One region of the Mesorhizobium japonicum MAFF 303099 genome, then DNA from elsewhere that is predicted to be linked to it. Evidence: riboswitches for the same ligand, from Rfam matches in the RefSeq annotation. Region 1 holds a riboswitch; the other holds the start of a gene.
The links. A riboswitch is a leader RNA that binds a small molecule or an ion and turns the genes downstream of it on or off. The one in region 1 is predicted to bind glycine.

Region 1 (9,079 bases):
TTTGATCCTCGCGCTGGCCAAGGGGCCGATTTCCGGACAGGCACTGTCGACGCTTTGTAAACCCTAAACGCAGCTTGGGTCGAAAGACCTGCTGAAAGCCATGTTCGAGGGCTGCCGGTGACCTAGAATGCGGCGTAACCGCCGACGCTGGAGAGGCCCCCGCCCGATATGCTGGATTTCAGTTCGCTCCTGCTCGCGGCCGCGCTGTCGGGCACATGCCTGGCCGTCACCATGTTTGCCATCTGGCTCACCGCGCCGCGGGCGCGTTTCGTGCTGACGGTGGCGTGCGGCATCCTCGTGCTTGTCGCGCATGTGATCCTGTTCTGGCGTTACACCAAGGAGCCCGATCCGCTGCTTTGCCAGATCGCGCTGGCGCTGCTCAGCCTGGGCTTCCTGATTATCTGCCTTTCGGCCATGCAGTATCTCGGCGTACCGGATCATAGACGAGTGATCGTGCCGACGCTTGCCGCCATGGCAGTCTGCGCCGCCTTTACCTTCCTCGGCCTTGACGGTGTCGGCTTCATCGTCACCTACGCGACGGTGACCGTGCTGCTGTCGACGATCGGGGCCATGTTCTGGGTTAATGGCAGCCACGACCGCCGGATCCTGCTGGTGGTTTCGTTCCTGAGTGGCACCTGCGCGGTGTCGTTTGCCCTTTGCGGCGTGGTTCTGATGGCGAAGGGGCAATGGGCGCTCGGGGCGGCGCCTGACAACTGGGCCGAACGTCTGAATTCCGTCGTGGCGGTGGCCTGCATGACGGGTCTGGGCGCCCTGACGCTCTCGCTGCACCATTTGCAGGCGCAGATCGAACTGAAGGCCGAGACGATGACCGATCCATTGACCGGGCTGATGAACCGTCGTGGGTTGATGTCCCTCCACGGCGAGCGGCCCTTCGGTCCGTTCATGGCGGTCGTCATGTTCGATCTCGATCACTTCAAGAGGACGAACGACATCTACGGTCACCCGGTCGGGGACCAGGTGCTGTGCCGCTTCGCCGCCGTCATCCGGAAATATGCCAGGACCGGCGTCGACGCCTTTCGCCTGGGCGGCGAGGAGTTCGCCATCGTCATGTCGCGGATGACGGAAGAGCGCGCCCATGATCTCGCCAGCAAGATCGGCGTCGCCTTCGGCACCGAGATCGTTCCTACCCCGCTCGGCCCATTGCGCAGCACGGTCAGCGGCGGCATCGGCTTTGGCGGCGCTGACGGCAGCAGCCTCGACGAGGTCCTGGCCGAGGCGGACGCCGCGCTCTATGCGGCCAAGCGCGCCGGCCGAAACTGCGTTGTCAGCCGCAAAAGAATGGGCAAGGCCGAACCGGTCAAGCCGGCCTTGCGCTCTGCGTAGGCCGAGAGGCTGCTATTCGGCTGCTCCCAGATAATCCGACAAAGGCGGGCAGGAGCAGACCAGATTGCGGTCGCCGGCGACATTGTCGATGCGCGACACCGGCGGCCAGTACTTGGCCGCCGTATCGGCGTCGCCCGCGGGATAGGCCGCTTCCAGGCGCGAGTAGGGATGGGTCCACTGGCCGGCCAGTGTCTCGGCGGCGGTGTGCGGCGCGTTGACCAGCGGGTTGTCGGCCAAGGGCCAGTCACCCCTGGCGACTTTCGCGGCTTCGCCGGCAATGGCGATCATCGCCTCGCAGAAGCGGTCGAGTTCGCGCTTCGGCTCGGATTCCGTCGGCTCGACCATCAACGTGCCGGCGACCGGAAACGACATGGTCGGCGCGTGGAAGCCATAGTCGATGAGGCGCTTGGCGATATCGTCGACGCTGATGCCTGCGCTCTCCTTGAGCACGCGGGTGTCGAGGATGCATTCATGCGCGATGCGATCGTGCCGGCCCTTGTAGAGCAGCGGGAAGTGCGGCGCGAGCCGTGTCGCCACGTAGTTGGCCGAGATGATGGCGGTCTCCGTTGCCTGCTTCAGTCCAGCGGCGCCCATCATGCGGATATACATCCAGGTGATCGGCAGGATGGAAGCGCTGCCGAACGGTGCCGCAGACACGGCATGCGCCGAGCCTTCTGTGACATGGCCCGGCAGATAAGGCTTCAGATGTGCCTTGACGCCGATCGGGCCGACGCCGGGGCCACCGCCGCCATGCGGAATGCAGAAGGTCTTGTGCAGGTTCATATGGCAGACATCGGCGCCGATATCGGCGGGTCGGGCGAGCGCGACCAGCGCGTTGAGGTTGGCGCCGTCGAAATAGACCTGGCCGCCATGCTCATGGATCAGGGCGCAGAGATGGCGGGCGCCTTCTTCGTAGACGCCATGTGTCGAGGGATAGGTGAACATCAGCGCGGCGAGATTCTTGGAATGCTCGTTGGCTTTGGCCCGCATATCGTCCATGTCGATGTTACCGTCCTCCAGGCAGCGCACGACAACAACGCTCATGCCGGCCATCGCCGCGCTTGCCGGATTGGTGCCATGCGCGGAGGAGGGGATCAGGCAGACCGTGCGATGCCCTTCGCCGCGCGAGCGGTGATAGGCGCGGATGGCGAGCAGGCCGGCATATTCGCCCTGGCTGCCGGCATTGGGCTGCAGGCTGACCGCGTCGAAGCCGGTGATTTCGGACAGCCAGCCTTCCAGTTCGCCGATCATGGCGCGATAGCCGGCCGAATGGCTGGCCGGCGCGAAGGGATGCAGATCGGCGATGCTTGGCCAGCTCACCGGCATCATTTCGGCCGCCGCGTTAAGCTTCATGGTGCAGGATCCGAGCGGGATCATGGAGCGGTCGAGCGCCAGATCCTTGTCGGCCAACCGGCGCAGCAGGCGCATCATGTCGGTTTCCGACTTGTTCTCGTTGAAGACGGGCTGGGTCAGAAACTCTTTTCCGCGCGGCTTGCCAGGGACGGTGCTGTCGGCCGAGGGGGCAGCCTTGGCACCGAACAGGGAAGCGATTGCATCGAGATCCGCATCGGTCGAGGTCTCGTCGAAGGCGATGCCGACATGGTCGGCGTCGAGGACGCGCAGCAACCGGCCGGTCTTTTCGGCGGCTTCGGCGATCTCCGCGGCCTTGCCTTTCGCCTCCACCGTCACCGTGTCGAAGCGGCTGGCGCCGAGCACCGAAACGCCCGCCGCCTTGAGGCCGCTCGCCAGGCGGTTGGCCAGCGCGTGGATGCGCCCGGCAATCGCCTGCAGCCCGGCCGGGCCGTGCCAGATGGCATAGGCCGTTGCCATGTTGGCGAGCAGCGCCTGCGCGGTGCAGATGTTGGAGGTCGCCTTGTCGCGGCGGATATGCTGTTCTCGCGTCTGCAAGGCCAGGCGGTAGCCGGGCCGGCCCTTGCTGTCGGTCGACTGGCCGACGAGGCGGCCGGGCATCAGCCGGGTCAGCCTGTCGGAAACGGCGCAATAGGCGGCGTGCGGGCCGCCAAAGCCCATCGGCACGCCAAAGCGCTGCATCGGCCCGACGGCGATGTCGGCGCCGAGTTTCGCCGGCGCATCGGTCAGCGTCAGGCCGAGTGGATCGGCGATGAAGACGACCAGCGCGCCAGCGGCGCGGGCCTTGTCGATCGCGGCCTTGTGGTCGCCATAGACGCCAAGGGTGTCGGGCCAGGAGACGAGCAGGGCAGCGGTGTTGTCGTCGATCGTCTCGCCGTCAATCTCGATGCCGAGCGGTTCGGCACGGGTGCGCACCACATCCAGCGTCTGCGGGTGCGGCGTGCCGGCGAACGCCACCTTGGTGCGCTTGTCGCGGTGGTGGCGCAGCGCAATGCCGACCGCTTCGGCGACAGCGGTGGCCTCATCGAGCAGCGAGGCGGATGCCACCGGCAGCCCGGTCAATTCGGTGACCAAGGTCTGGAAGTTGAACAGCATTTCCAGACGGCCCTGGCTGATCTCGGCCTGATAGGGCGTGTAGGCCGTGTACCAGGCCGGATTCTCGAACAGATTGCGCTGGATGACCGGCGGCACGTGGACGCCGTGATAGCCGGCGCCGATGAAGCTCTTCAGCACCGTGTTCTTCGCCATGATGGCCGACAATTCGGCCAGTGCTTCGGCTTCGCTGGCCGGCGCGGGCAAGGTCAGCGGCAGGTCGAGGCGAATCGACTGCGGTACGGCCTGGCTGATCAGCGTCTCGACGGAGGGAACGCCGATCACCGCAAGCATGGCTCTGACATCGTTCACGCCAGGACCGATATGACGGGCCGAGAAGGGGGTAAGTGCTGTGGTCATCATCTCTAGTCCTGATTTCAGGCGATATGGGCTTTGTAGGCGGCCTCATCCATGAGGCCGGCGAGCTGGCTTTCGTCGGCAAGCCTCATCTTCCACAGCCAGCCGGCGCCGGTTGCCGCCGAGTTGACCAGCGACGGGTCGGAAGACAGCGTGCCGTTGGCCTCGGTGATCTCGCCGTCGACCGGCGCGTAAACGTCGGAAGCCGCCTTGACGGATTCGACCACGACGGCGGTGTCGCCCTTGGTCAGCTTCTTGCCCGTTTCCGGCAGTTCGACGAAGACGAGGTCGCCGAGCTGCTCCTGCGCGTAGTCGGTGATGCCGACGGTGGCGATGCCGCCCTCAACGCGGAGCCATTCGTGATCTGATGTGAAATAGGTCTTTGCCATGAGGTTCATCCTTTGCGGTAGCGATGAGGGGTGAAGGGCAGGGAACTGATATCGACGGGGATCTTCGTGCCGCGTACCTCGGCGAACACCCGTGTGCCGGGCTTTGCCAGCGATGCGGCGACATAGCCCATGGCGACCGGATGGCCGGCCGAGGGGCCAAAGCCGCCCGATGTGACATGGCCGGCGGGATTGCCGTCGGCGTCGAACAGAGCAACGCCGGCGCGCACCGGCTGGCGGCCTTCCGGCTTCAACCCGACGCGCTTTTGCGCTGGGCCGCGTTCCACGGCGGCGCGCAAGGCGTCGGCGCCTATGAACGCCCCGGAAGCGCGGATATCCCTGGGGATTGCCCACATCAGCGCGGCAGCGGCCGGGTCGGTCTCCGGCGTGATGTCCTGGCCATGCAGGCAAAGCCCAGCCTCAAGCCGCAGGCTGTCGCGCGCGGCAAGGCCGATCCACAGCACACGCTCATCTTCGAGTAGCTTCGCGACGAGATCGCGCGCGTCGGCCTCCGGCAGCCCGATCTCGAAACCGTCCTCGCCAGTGTAGCCAGACCGGCTCATGAACCAGTCTTTCCGCGGTTCGACGCCATGCATGAACAGCAGCGAGCCGGTCTCGATGCCGGCGCGGGAAAGAGCCGCCCATGCTTCCGGGCCCTGGATAGCGAGGAAGACGCGGTCGAGCGGCTCGACCTTCACATCAAAATTCGTGGCCAGCTCACGCAGATGCTTTTCGTCGGCGACGGCGTTGCCGGCATTGGCGACCACCATGAACCTGGTATCGCCGAGCCGGGTGACGATCAGGTCGTCGAGAATGCCGCCGGCCTCATTGAGGAAGAAGGACAGTTTCGACTGCGAGATTTCGAGCGCGCCGGCATCCAAGGGGCAAGCGCGGTTGAGCAGTGCAACCGCCTGCGGCCCGCTGACCTCGAACAGTTTCATGTGCGAGATATCGAAGAGACCGACATGCTCGCGGGTGTGCAGATGCTCCTTCATGACGCCGGCCGGATAGGTCAGCGGCATCGACCAACCGGCAAAGGCGCCGAAGCGCGCGCCGGCGGCTGTGTGGATATCTTCTAGAGGAAGGTGTTTTGAGTCGTCGCCCGTCATGTCGTCTCCAGAGTCGCACGCAAGCGGCCGCGAATGGCGACCAGTCCGTGCCCCTCTGTCTGAAGCCTGAGAGACTCGCGCAACCGGAACTCTGTCAGCGGCGCTTACACCTTCGGCGCGGGGGCAAGCCCCGACTTTCCAGAGTGTCTTTCCCGTCTACGGTTCTTTTGCCTGAGAGATTTCGGGCGATTTCCCCTTCGGCGGCAGCTCTCGCTGCTCTCTCCCGCAAACAGGTAGGACTCGAATCCCGAGCCCTCGACGCGCCATCCATAGCCCGTCGGCGACACCTTGTCACCTCCCAGCGACATCTAAAGCGCGTCGCGCTGAAATGGATTCAGGCGATGCGCTTTAGCTCTTTGTTTTGATCCATGTCGTTCTCCCAAAACCGCTGCACACTTTTGGGCGACATGCATTGGCCGACAAGTCTTCGCTAACCACGCCGTTTGCCGGTTTTTCAAGACACTCCTGATATAGCAGGCCGATGTAACACTTTGGGGCGGACGGGGACGACAATGGGCGAATTGATCATGAGCGCGCCGGTGGCTGGGCTGACCTCGAAGAATCGCATTGCCGCGGAGGACGTGCTGATGCTGCGCCGCGACGTGTTCGCCGATGGCGTGGTGACCCGAGGCGAGGCCGAGGCGCTGTTCGCTCTCGACCAGACGGCCCAGGACAAATGCGCGGAGTGGGCACCGTTCTTCGTCGAGGCGGTGACCGACTACATCGTCCATCAGGAAAAGCCGTCCGGCTATATCTCCCAGGACAATGCCGACTGGCTGGTCCGCACCATCTCGCGCGACGGCATGGTCGACAGCCGTACCGAACTCGAATTGCTGGTCCATGTGCTGGAAAAGGCGAGATCCTCGCCGAGCAAGCTTTGCGTCTATGCGCTGGAGCAGGTCGCCCATGCCGTCATCGACGGCAAGGGGCCACTGATGCTGGGCGGCGCGCTGGTGCCCGGACTGATTGCCAAGGCGGAAGTCGAACTGCTGCGCCGCATCCTCTACGCCCATGGCGGCGACGGCAACATCGCCATCACCCGCGGCGAGGCCGAGGTGCTGTTCAGGATCAACGAACAGACCGCCCAGGCCAAGAACGATCCGTCCTGGAACGACCTGTTCGTCAAGGCAATCGCCAATTTCGTCATGTGTTCGGCCGGCTATGAAGCGCCGACCCGCGACGTGGCGCTGCGCCAGGAAAGCTTCCTCGAACATGCCGAGCCGGAAATTGGCGGCTTTTTCAGCCGCATGGTGTCCGGCGGGCTTGCCGGGATCATCGAGGCCTACCGGTCCCCCGATGACATCGAGGCCGAATGGGAGGCCAAGAACAGGGCGGCCGAGGCCCTGGCCCGCCGCGCCGAGACGATCGACGCCGGCGAAGCCAAATGGCTGATCGAGCACATCGGGACGAACCGCCCTTTATACGAAAATGAGCGTGCGCTGCTGACGCTGATCAAGCATGCTTCGCCGGAGATCCATCCGGCGCTGAGGCCGCTGCTCGACAAAGTGGCTTGAGATACTGCGGTTTAAGCCACTGATCTCGGTGTGCTAATTCCCTGGTCATCAAATCCCGCCGTACCAGTCGTAGCCATTGTCTTCCCAATAGCCGCCGCGGCCGCCGCCGACATTGGCGAAGCCGTCGACCAACTCGATCTTGTAGAGGTACTTCGGCATCTTGTAGCCGAGCTGGCGCTCGACGCGGACACGCAGCGGAGCGCCGTTTTCGACCGGGAGCGGTTTGCCGTTCAGGCCATAGGCGAGGATCGTCTGCGGGTGGCGGGCGTCGATCAGGTCGATCGTGCCATAATATTTGATGTCGCCGGACAGGCTGCGGTCGATCGTGTCGAGGCAGTGGAACATGACGTAACGCGCCTGCGGCTTGACCACCGCCTGGTCGAGCACCAGCGACAGCGGCGTGCCGGTCCATTTGGCGATGCAGCTCCAACCCTCGACGCAGTCGTGGCGGGTGATCTGGGTGCGGCTCGGCATGTTCTGAAGCTGCTCGCGGCTGAGCGACAGCGGCTTTTCGACGAGGCCTGAGACTTCCAGCCGCCAGTCGGCGAAATTGTTGGCGAGCAGGCCCTTATAGGTGTCATCGTCAGGCGCGGTAACGCCGTTCGGCCGCTGCGGCTGGCGGATGTCGGCCTCGGTGAATTCCGGTGCCAGCGCGTCACGGCCGGCAAGCAGGCGTTGGGCGCGATATGTCAGGCCATTGGCGTTTTCGAGGAAGCTGCGCAGGCCGCTGCCGATGCTCAACTGGCTGTCGAAGGCATCGCAGCCCGACAGCATGATGCCGGAGGCGCCAAGGCTGGCGGCGGTCAGGAATTTCCTTCGACTGATCTGAAAATTGGGGCTGATCTCAAACTTCGCCATGTCAGGCACTCCTCTCGGTCGTCTTGTCGTCATGCGCGGGAGGGTCGGTGCGGTACCAGCCGGTGATGATCGAGCGCAATTCGTTGATCGGGCCGGCGGCCAGGATCATCAGGATGTGGATGATGAAGAAGCCGACCAGCAGCAGCATGACGGTGAAATGGATGGTGCGCGCCGTCTGCCGGCCGCCGAGCACTTCGTTGAGGAAGGGCAGCACCGAATTCATGCTGGGAGACATGGCAAGGCCGGTGATGATCATCAGCGGCAACAGCACGAACAGCACGCCGCCATAGGCCATTTTCTGCAGCGTGTTGTATTCGCGTGTGTGATGGAATTTCAGCCTGGCGTGGTCGACGATGTCGCGCGGCAGCCGCTTGAGGTCGTCCAGGCGTGGGGCGAGATCGCGCCTGATATGGCCGTTGACCAGGCTGGCGACCAGCCAGACGATCAAGGTCGTCGTCAGGATCCAGGCGAAGAAGAAATGCACGACGCGGGCGGTGCCGAGGTCATAATAGGACGGAATGGTCGCCCAGGACGGGAAGCCGCGCGCCGTCTCGTTGCCTGGCGGACCCGACCAGCCGAGCACGCCCGTCGTGTCGAAGCGGTGCCCGAAGATTTCGGTGAACCCGCGCGGCCCGGCATCGGTGTTCACGGCGCCGATTTCGAAGATGGTGTTGTTGTAGCCGAAGCCGGATTGCTTGCCGATATAGAGCTGTGGCCGGGCGTTGAATATCTGCAGCCCGGAAAGCAGCATGAAGAACAGCGAAATGGCCCAGATCCAGTGCGTCAGCCGCGTCCAGCGCGACTGCCGGTAGATCAGCGTGCTGTCGCTCGACACGGGAGCGTCCGGTCCGGTGGCGGATTGGCTTCTGGCAACGGATTGCATCTTGTTTCGTCTCCCGGCCTCACGGCGTGGCCTGCGCGTTCATTGTCCTCCTGATACGTCGCGATCCAAACCGATGTTTCACCCGATCACGGATTTATTACGGACCACCCAGGCTGACGGCGAGATTGACGGCCGCGGCGACGATGACCGTGTTGAAGAAAAACG
Region 2 (9,079 bases), on a different replicon from region 1:
TGCACGAAAGATGCCAAATTCTCGCCGACGGAGCAGACGCTATTTCAAATGTGCCTGATCGGCCGCCAGATCTGCGTCTCTTGCCCGACGAACTCGAAACCCTTGCCTAGTTGCCTGAGTCAGGCCGCTTGAGCATTCAAACCGCCAATCTCGATGGCCTCCACGGCCACTGCTTCATCGTTGTCGGATGTATCTCCAGTAATCCCTACCGCACCAAGCAACCGACCGGCCTGGTCTCTCACCAGGACGCCCCCGGGGACGGGCACAATCTTGCCACCTGATATAGAGGTGAGTCCGGCTACAAAGTGAGGGCGGTCGGCTGATGCTTTGTCGAGCCAGCGTGAACCGAAACCGACGGCCAAAGCTCCGTATGCCTTGCCGAATGCAATTTCAAAGCGGAGCATCGAAGCCCCGTCCTGCTTCTGGAACGCGACCAAGTGGCCACCAGCATCCAACACCGCGACGCTCAAGGGCTTGAGACCTTTTCCGCTTGCTGTAGAGCACGCCCGATTAATGATGGAATTGGCGACTTCCAATGTCAGTTTGGTCATATTCAATTCTCCTTTGAGCTTGCAAGCAGGGACTTCTTCTATGCTGCCAAACGAGCATCAATCGGAAGATCCGTGGCCACAACCGTGGCCAGCATGGCCGATGTTGCGGCAGAAAGCGTCCACCCTAGATGCCCGTGACCCGTATTATAGAAGACACCCGGAACCCGGCTTTTGCCGACCCGCGGCATCATGTTCGGCATCATCGGTCGAAGCCCTGCCCACGGCACAACGTGTTCAGTCGCCACTTTCGGGAACATCATCCGCGTCCAGTCGACCAAGGGTCTGATGCGATCTTCGCGGATGTCGAAATTGACGCCATTGAACTCTGCGGTCCCTGCCACCCGCAGCCGAGCTGCGCCGAGCCGGCTGGTCACGATTTTTGCGCGGTCGTCCAGAATGCTTACCCAAGGCGCGGAGGAATCTGCCGCAGCCCCGTCCAACTCCACCGTAATGGAATACCCTTTCACCGGATAAATATTGATGCGATCCCCGAACATCGCAGCGATATCGCGGCTATTTGTTCCCGCACACACTACAATCCCGTCGGCTACCAGCGTCTGATCGGCGCCATCCGTTGCGCAAACGATGTTAAAGCGATCCCGGCGTTCAATGCGGGTCACTGCGGCGTCATAGATGAATTGGGCGCCACGCTTTGTGCAGGCCTTCTCCAAGCCCGCGCAATATTTGTGGATGTCGCCGGTCGAATCCGACGGGGTGTAAAACCCTCCATAAAACTTGCCATGCAAGGCAGGTTCAATCCCGGCAAATTCGCTGGGCGTCACCGATCGCCGGTCGAGGCCGCCCTCGTTCAGCATCTCATTCACCTTCAACGCATGGTCGAAGCCGTCTTTGTCCCAGTAAACATGCAGGATCCCGCGACGGACGTGATCAAAGTCGATGCCTTCACGGTCAGCGATCTCGAAGAGGTGCTTTCGGGCAGCGATAGCCAGGCGGGTCGTTTCAATCGTGTTTTCACGATATCGCGAAATATTGGATACGAATTCAAGCAGCCAGCTGTACTTGTGCCACGACGGGGTAGGGTTCATGAGGAGCGGCGCATCCCGCCGAAGCATCCACTTGATGCCCTTGAGGACGGTTGACCAGTGATTCCAGACTTCGGCATTGCTTGCCGACAGCTGGCCGCCGTTGGCGAATGACGTTTCCATCGCGGCATAGCGTCGCCGCTCGACCACAGTGACGTCGTAGCCTTGCTCCAACAACGCATAAGCCGTCGATACACCGGCAATTCCGGCGCCAATCACAACAATTTTGGGCATTCTGAACTCCGAGCAGTGCAATGGGTGCGAGGTTGGCCCGCAGCGAAATCCCCAAATCTGTCTCGGCTACCTGAGAGCTTAACCGGGCCTGCCGGCTTTCCCCTTCGGTGGACGCTCGAGGCGTCTCTCTCCAGATCGTTCGGCGGTGCGGTCACTTTTGCCTGAGAGTTTCCTTGGGGGGTTGCTCCGTCGGCGTCGGCAGTAGCCGATCTCTCCCGTCCAGCCTTTGAACACCGCAGTTATACGATGATAGGCCATGCCGTTGATCGCCATTTCCGCGGCCGTGCTGAAATGGACGGACCATTTTTCCAGTGTTTTTGACTGATATGAGCCCAACGTGCCCAATTTCAACGAATCGGTTCAGAGTGGTCCTGGCGCGCTGGTAAGCGGTTTGACATCGCACCTAGATGAGATCAGCTCGGCTAAAGCTGAGCGGAGGCAGTGCTGCCGGCCAATCGGTCTAGATTTAACATAATGGATATTATCAGCACTAAGCTATTGTTTTATTTATGAGCCCGCCAGTTCCATAATTCAGATTATGCGACTATTTGCAATCCCCGTTTGTATATTTTCTTGTACTTCACGAACATGCCTTGGAGATTATACGTTACTGAGATCTCTGGCAAGATGATCAAGAGCGAGCGCATTGCGAAAAGCAAGGAAAGCGCGAGGGTGGACGCCGCCTCCTCAAGCTCGTCCCTCCCCACCTTGGGCTCCAGCGTCAACTGGACGTCACCGTCCTTGTCCGTAAAAACGTGACGATGCAGCGACGTCCAGCTTACATGCAATGCATCGGCCGATATTTCGCGGTAGACGTGGCTGAGTCTTGGCACGGGCGAGTCAATATCGGACACTAGCAAGCGCTGCTTGGGGCCGTGCATTCGCTTGATGAATTCATTGAGGACACTGGCATGCTCCTTCGGTAGTCGGCCTTCATTGACAGCCAGATGCCGTTTGGCGCGGGATCGCCTGCTGTGCTCGTCGTCCTCTTTTAATCGTATTGGGGGTCGGTTTCGGCGGCATACAGGTGTAGGGCACAATCGATGACTGACCTGCAGGCGTTCCTGAAGGCCAGTTCCCGCCTGGCGTCGATAAGCACCAGGGCGGAATCGAGCTCTGACTGAAGACGGCCGAACAATGCCAAAGCCGTGGACTTCAGTTCAGCTTTGTCGGCTTCGGTCAAATCGATGTCCTGCAGAGCCAGGGCCTCAACGCTTTTCTGGAAGTCGCCGAACCATCGGCGCCAAGTTGGACGGATCGGCTAATCGCTCTCTCCCCTGGATTCATCCGACATTTGAAGCTGATGCTAGGCGCAGGCAAACGCATTGTGCAGGCCCAGATCAGGCATATGTTTTCCCAGACAGTTGAGGACATCGGTGTGGGAAATCACGACAGCGTTGTAAAGGGCTGGGAGGGGCTTGCTGACGGTGAGGCGATAGAAGCGGCGACCCACCGGCATGGCAAAGACCCTATTACGTCCGTCGCCTATTGCGCCTTCGAAGCGTCCGGCAATGGCGAAGATCCTGAATACCGGTTCTGGTTCGATCTGTTCCTGAGACTTTCCAAAAAGGACCATGTCGGATGGGCATAGCACTCAAGCGAGCTTGCCCGCTACCGCTTCGACCCTCGTTCCCCTAGTGTGTCCTTTGATTTTCGGTCCAATGTGTCGCTGGCGAGGCGGGCTCCATGTACCGGCCAATCGAGCGCAGGTAGGCAACGATCTCCGGCAGCAAAAAGTCACGATCGCCGAACTCTTCACATATACGTTGGAGATCTTCGGCCCCCGCCCCCATCTCCTCATGGTCACCGAGTACGTAGCCCAGTGGCCGATGGCGCAGATGTCGCAGCCGAGCTCGATCACCTGGTCGACGAAGGCAGGAATCTCGCTCGCCTTCATTAGTCGCTGGCTACCGGACATCTCTGATCATCCTCTCGTTGGCTCTTATCTTACGAGCGGGCTATCCCAGAACGAAGCCGATTTACGGTTGCGTGTCTGTCAAAGCAGCGCTGGGCTTACTCGTGCAAGCGGTTTGCCATATCTGATCGCCCTAATTAACGCGAACAGAAACGGAACATACGCTGGACGGATAGGAATAGGTTCCTTATTCCTATCATGATCTGGGTGAGAAAGGACCGACGGCGAGACGGGAGAAGCATTGAGTGAATGCCGGATGCTGTTCATACCGGCCAATGCGTTGAGGAAGCTCGTCGTCGAACTTCCGAATTTTGCGCTCTGCCTTCTGCAGGGGCTTGCGGCGAAAGGCAGATGCTACTCGGCGATGGCTCAGATGCTGGGCACCCGTTCGGTGATCGAACGTCTGGCGCAGTTCCTGATGAATCTCGGCAGCCTTCATGGCGTGCGCGATGGAAAGGCAATCGTCATCAATGCCAAGGTGACGCATGACCAGATTGCGGCCATGGTTGGCTCCACACGCCAATGGGTGACGATGATGATGAAGCGCTTCCAGAAGGAAGGGCTGGTGACGGTGACGCCGCGCCATATCCGTATCGAACGCCCTCACACGTTGATGGAAATGGTTTCGAAGCGCGCGGCGGGGTGAGGCTGCGCTTCGGCTTCCACTAGACGTCATGTTCCGAGGCGGAGATCGGTGGCCCGCCCTTTCGTGCGATTAAAAGACGAGGGTTGCTCGGATGGGCCGAGCCGATCCTCACGCACGGAGGGCGCCATGGGAGAGTATAGCGAAGCATTTGTCGCGTTTGATGTAGCCAAGAAGAAGCACGCGGTTGCGATCGCGGAGGGCGGCCGCACCGGCGACGTCCGGTTCGTCGGCGAGATCGAGAATAGTCCGGCGGCGATAGAGCGGACGATCAAGAAGCTGGGAAAAAAGTATGATCGACTGCACGTCTGCTTCGAGGCTGGGCCGACGGGTTACGGGTTGTGCCGGCAGGTCCGCGATCTTGGACACGACTGCATGGTGGTTGCGCCGGCCCTGATCCCGAAGCGACCGGGCGAGCGCGTCAAGACCAACCGGCGGGACGCGGTGACGCTGGCGCGGCTGCATCGGGCGGGCGAACTGAGCGGGGTGTGGGTGCCGGACGTGGTCCACGAGGCTGTCCGCGATCTGGTGCGAGCCCGGGAAGCCGCAGCCGACGACCTGCGCCGCAAACGCCAGCAGCTACTTTCCTTCCTCCTGCGCCATGGGCGGATCTACGAGAACGGCGGTCATTGGACGTTGGCGCACCGGCGCTGGCTTGCCCACCAGAGCTTCGAGCATACCGCGCAGCAGATCGTGTTCCAGGAGAAGATCGACGCGATCGAGGACGCGGCTCAGCGACTCCACCGCCTGGACGAGCAGTTGCGCGCCGTCGTGCCAACCTGGTCCATGGCGCGGGTCGTCGAGGCCTATCAGGCCATGCGCGGCGCCTCGTTCCTAGTCGCAGTGATATTTGCGGCCGAGATTGGGGATGTGCGTCGCTTCGATACGCCGCCGCAGTTGATGGCCTTTCTCGGCCTTGTCCCGGGGGAGCGCTCGACCGGTGACACGGTTCGCCGGTCGAGCCTGACGCTCGCCGGCAATCGACGCGCCCGCCGCGCCCTGGTCGAAGCGGCATGGACTTATCGCTATCCTGCCAGGGTCAGCGAGACCCTGAGGGCCCGGCTCGAGGGGCTGCCCAAGGCTGTCCGCGATATTGCCTGGAAGGGGCAGGTCCGGCTCTGCGCCCGCTATCGTCGCCTCAGCGCCGCCGGCAAGAAGCCGCCGGTGGTCGTGGCTGCGATCGCACGCGAGATGGCCGCCTTCTTGTGGGCCATCGGCCGGGAGGTCGCGCCGTCATAGCCGGCCTCGACCCAACCTGCTGCGCAGTGCTGGGGTGGGGCCACGGTGGGGAATTCCCGTCGCTAGTTATGTGGCCGAGCCGATGCGCCCGACGCCCGCCCTCTAGACCGAGGACAGCCCCGAGACGAAAACACGGAAGGCCGGTACCCAACCCGCGGATGAGAGTCTGATCAACCGTCGTCTCTGAGCTCCACCCCCAGCCCTGTGCAGCTTCAGCCGATCCGACTGCTTCGCAAACCTGCCAAGCAGGCGAGCCTTCTTGCCTTCAACCCTTGACAGGGAACATGAGAGACTAACCGAGGCGCGTTAGCGCCCAGCAAACGGTCTTGCGCACGTCCGGATCGGCGTCGCCGATATGGTGCATGAGGACAGCCCGCGACGATGGATCGGCGATTTCACCCAGCGCCGCCGCGGACTCCTTGCGGAGCGAGGCCAGGTCGCTCGTCAACAACTCGGAAATCTGCCGTACTGCCGATTGCGCCTTGAGCTTGCCAAGCGCATTCAGGCATTTTTGCCGAACCTGCCAATATTCGTCGGAAAGGCCGGCGGTCAGTCCGTCGACGGCCGAGGTTTGGCCGATACGGCCGAGCGTATCGGCCGCCGCGGCCCGTACCTGCCAGTTCTCATCGTCGAGGGCAGCTGTCACGGCGGCCGCTGCGGCGGGCTGGCTCGTGAAGGATAAGGCGTTGACCGCAACCGACCGAACGATGGCTTCAGCATCGCGCGTCGCGGCAATGAGGGACGGCAAGGTCTCTTCCAGCTTGAGATAGGCAACCACGCCGAGCGCCTGTGCACGCACATTGGCATCTTCATCCCGCATCGCCGCCAGAGCGGGGGCGAGTGCCCCACGCGAACGCAACGCTTTCAGCCCGCGAAAACCCGCAGCCCGGACGAAGGCGCGGCCATGACTGACGAGCGGCAAAATGGAGTCGGCTGTCGCCGGATCCTTCAGTTCAGCAAGGCTATCGGCTGCTGCCTGGGCCACCGTCAAATCCTGATCCGCCGCCAGGCGGGCAAGGCCCGCAGCCGCCTCAACGGTGTCGAACTCGGACAGTGCGATCGCCACCTGCAAACGCACTGTCGCGTCGGGGTCGGCAACTGCGGTCAGCAGATGCGGCAGCACATCCGCGTTCGCGGTCTCGGCAAGGTCGATCACGGCAAGCCGTCGCACGGCCGGGTCTGCATCGTTCAGACGCTCGCCGATTTCCTCGGTGTCGCCAAAATCTTCGAAGGGATCGAATGCAGTCATGTCAGCGCAACAGATAGGGGATGCTGACGGTGACAGCGCCAGTCGGGCAATCCTTCTCGCACGGCATGCAGTACCAGCACTCGTCGAATTTCATATAGGCTTTGCCAGTGAGATCGCTGATGCGCAGGACATCCAGCGGGCAGACATCGACGCAGACCGTGCAGCCTTTGTCGGCGATGCATTTTGTTTCGTCCACGACGACGGGAACGGCCGTGGGTGAAAGCGCAAGCGGCATGGTTTTCCTCGTCAAGCTTGATTGGAAACGCGCAGACGGTCATAGGCCGTCCGCTCCTCGTTCTCGATCGGAACGATGTAGGGTTGGATTGGCCGCTTCTCAGAAACCAAGCGGCCGTCGACCTTGCGAAGAAGCGTATGGCAGAACCAGTTGTCGTCATCCTTTTCGGGATAATCGACGCGGTTGTGATAGAGCCCCCAGCGGCTCTCCGTGCGGAACAGCGAGGCATGCGCCGCCATGTCGGCGCAGTCGAGAATGGACGACACTTCGAGCGAACGCATCAGTTCATGGGCGTTGCGTACGACGAGGGCGGTTTCGAGATCATCCCTGACCTCGGCGAGCCGCGCCTGGCCGATCTGCATCCTGGCCGTCACCTTGGGCGGCTGCAGATAGTCGTTGACCAGCCGCCTGGTCTTGTATTCCAGTTGGTTGGGCGGGATGCCGTCTTCACGCCGCGTCGGTGCCAACACGCGCTCGCGCTCCGCCCGGACGAACTCGCTGTCGAAATCCGCGAGGCTGGTTTCCAGCGCGACTTCGGCAGCGTGCTCGCCGGCGACGGCTCCATTGGTGAAGGCGCCGAGCATATAGTTGTGTGGCACGCTCGCCATGTCGCCCGCAGCGTAGAGGCCCGGCACCGTGGTGCGGGCAAATTCATCGACGAATACGCCCGACGCGCTGTGACCCGAGCAGAAGCCGATTTCGGAGATGTGCATCTCGATCATCTTTTCGCGGTAATCGGTGCCCCGCGCCTGATGGAACCTGCCGCGCGACGGGCGCTCGACCTTGTGCAGGATCTCTTCGATCTCGCTGACCGTGTCGGCATGAAGGTGGTTGAGCTTCAGGAACACCGGCCCCTTGCCGGACTGTAGTTCGTTGTAGAATTCCTGCATCATCTGTCCCGACCAGTAGTCGCTTTCGATGAAGCGGTTGCCCTCACTATTGGCGGTATAGGCTCCGAACGGACCGGCAACGTAAGCGCAAGCCGAGCCGTTGTAGTCCTTGATCAGCGGATTGATCTGATAGCATTCGAGATTCGCGAGCGCGGCGCCCGCATGATAGGCCATGGCATAACCGTCACCGGAATTGGTCGGATTCTCATAGGTTCCGAAGAGATAGCCGGAATGCGGCAATCCGAGCCGGCCCGCCGCGCCCATGCACAGGATCACGGTCTTGGCACGCAGTACCAGGAATTCAGCCGTGCGCGTGTTCACAGCAGTGGCGCCCGCGATCCTGCCGTCCTTGGCGGTCAACAGGCGCGTTGCCATGAAGCGGTTTGAGACCAATATCCGTTCGCGCTTTATCTGCCGATAGAGCGCCTTCTTGACGGTATCGCCATTCGGCATCGGCAGCACATAGGTTCCGAGATGGTGGACCTTCTTCAGGTCGAAATCGCCATTGGCGTCCTTCTGGAAACGGATGCCGAAACGGTCAAGTTCCTGGATAATATCATAGCAGCGCGAGGCATATTTAAAGACCGGCGCCTGATCGACGATACCGTCATTGGCGATCGTGATCTCCTTGGTGTATTGCTCGGGCGTCGCATATCCTGGAACGACGGCGTTGTTCAGTCCGTCCATGCCCATGCAGATAGCTCCCGAACGCTTCACATTGGCCTTTTCGAGCAGGACGACCTTCAGAGCAGGATTTTTCTGCTTCGCCTTGAGCGCCGCCATCGGTCCGGCAGTGCCGCCGCCGATCACCAGCACATCGCAGCTGACTTCCGACAGCCCTTCCACAAAATTGTCCATTCTCGTTCCTCAAGCCTCGGAATCAGCGATTTCGCGCAGATAGCTCCAGGGATAGATGCCCCGGTCGTGCCCGTCGGAGAAAACCAAACGTATGGCATAGGAACCGATCGCCTCTGCACTCGTCACGGTGACGGTCTCGAACGAGCGTTTGTTACCGTCGATGTGCGCCCGCACCTCCTGTGCAGCGCGGCTGCGTGCCCGCAGCGTGGAGGCTGGGATCAG

Region 2: it holds a riboswitch for glycine, as region 1 does, so the genes downstream of both, MAFF_RS35720 (D-amino acid dehydrogenase) here and gcvT (glycine cleavage system aminomethyltransferase GcvT) in region 1, are expected to answer to the same signal.

The regions. Positions count from the first base shown of each region.
Region 1 is NC_002678.2:704,505-713,583, reverse strand. It holds gene MAFF_RS04665 (GGDEF domain-containing protein) at 169-1,344, shown strand; gene gcvP (aminomethyl-transferring glycine dehydrogenase) at 1,357-4,170, opposite strand; gene gcvH (glycine cleavage system protein GcvH) at 4,185-4,553, opposite strand; gene gcvT (glycine cleavage system aminomethyltransferase GcvT) at 4,559-5,659, opposite strand; glycine riboswitch at 5,809-5,895, opposite strand; gene MAFF_RS04645 (hypothetical protein) at 6,172-7,173, shown strand; gene MAFF_RS04640 (molybdopterin-binding protein) at 7,222-8,031, opposite strand; gene MAFF_RS04635 (cytochrome b/b6 domain-containing protein) at 8,033-8,914, opposite strand; gene MAFF_RS04630 (DUF1345 domain-containing protein) at 9,012-9,079, opposite strand, start outside.
Region 2 is NC_002679.1:172,349-181,427, reverse strand. It holds gene MAFF_RS35725 (GlcG/HbpS family heme-binding protein) at 120-551, opposite strand; gene MAFF_RS35720 (D-amino acid dehydrogenase) at 590-1,828, opposite strand; glycine riboswitch at 1,967-2,056, opposite strand; gene MAFF_RS35715 (hypothetical protein) at 2,365-2,682, opposite strand; gene MAFF_RS35710 (hypothetical protein) at 2,820-3,011, opposite strand; gene MAFF_RS35705 (hypothetical protein) at 3,132-3,419, shown strand; partial or broken gene MAFF_RS41070 (hypothetical protein) at 3,463-3,725, opposite strand; gene MAFF_RS35695 (Crp/Fnr family transcriptional regulator) at 3,985-4,389, shown strand; gene MAFF_RS35690 (IS110 family transposase) at 4,516-5,625, shown strand; gene MAFF_RS35685 (HEAT repeat domain-containing protein) at 5,918-6,874, opposite strand; gene MAFF_RS35680 (4Fe-4S dicluster domain-containing protein) at 6,876-7,109, opposite strand; gene MAFF_RS35675 (fumarate reductase/succinate dehydrogenase flavoprotein subunit) at 7,121-8,857, opposite strand; gene MAFF_RS35670 (gamma-butyrobetaine hydroxylase-like domain-containing protein) at 8,867-9,079, opposite strand, start outside.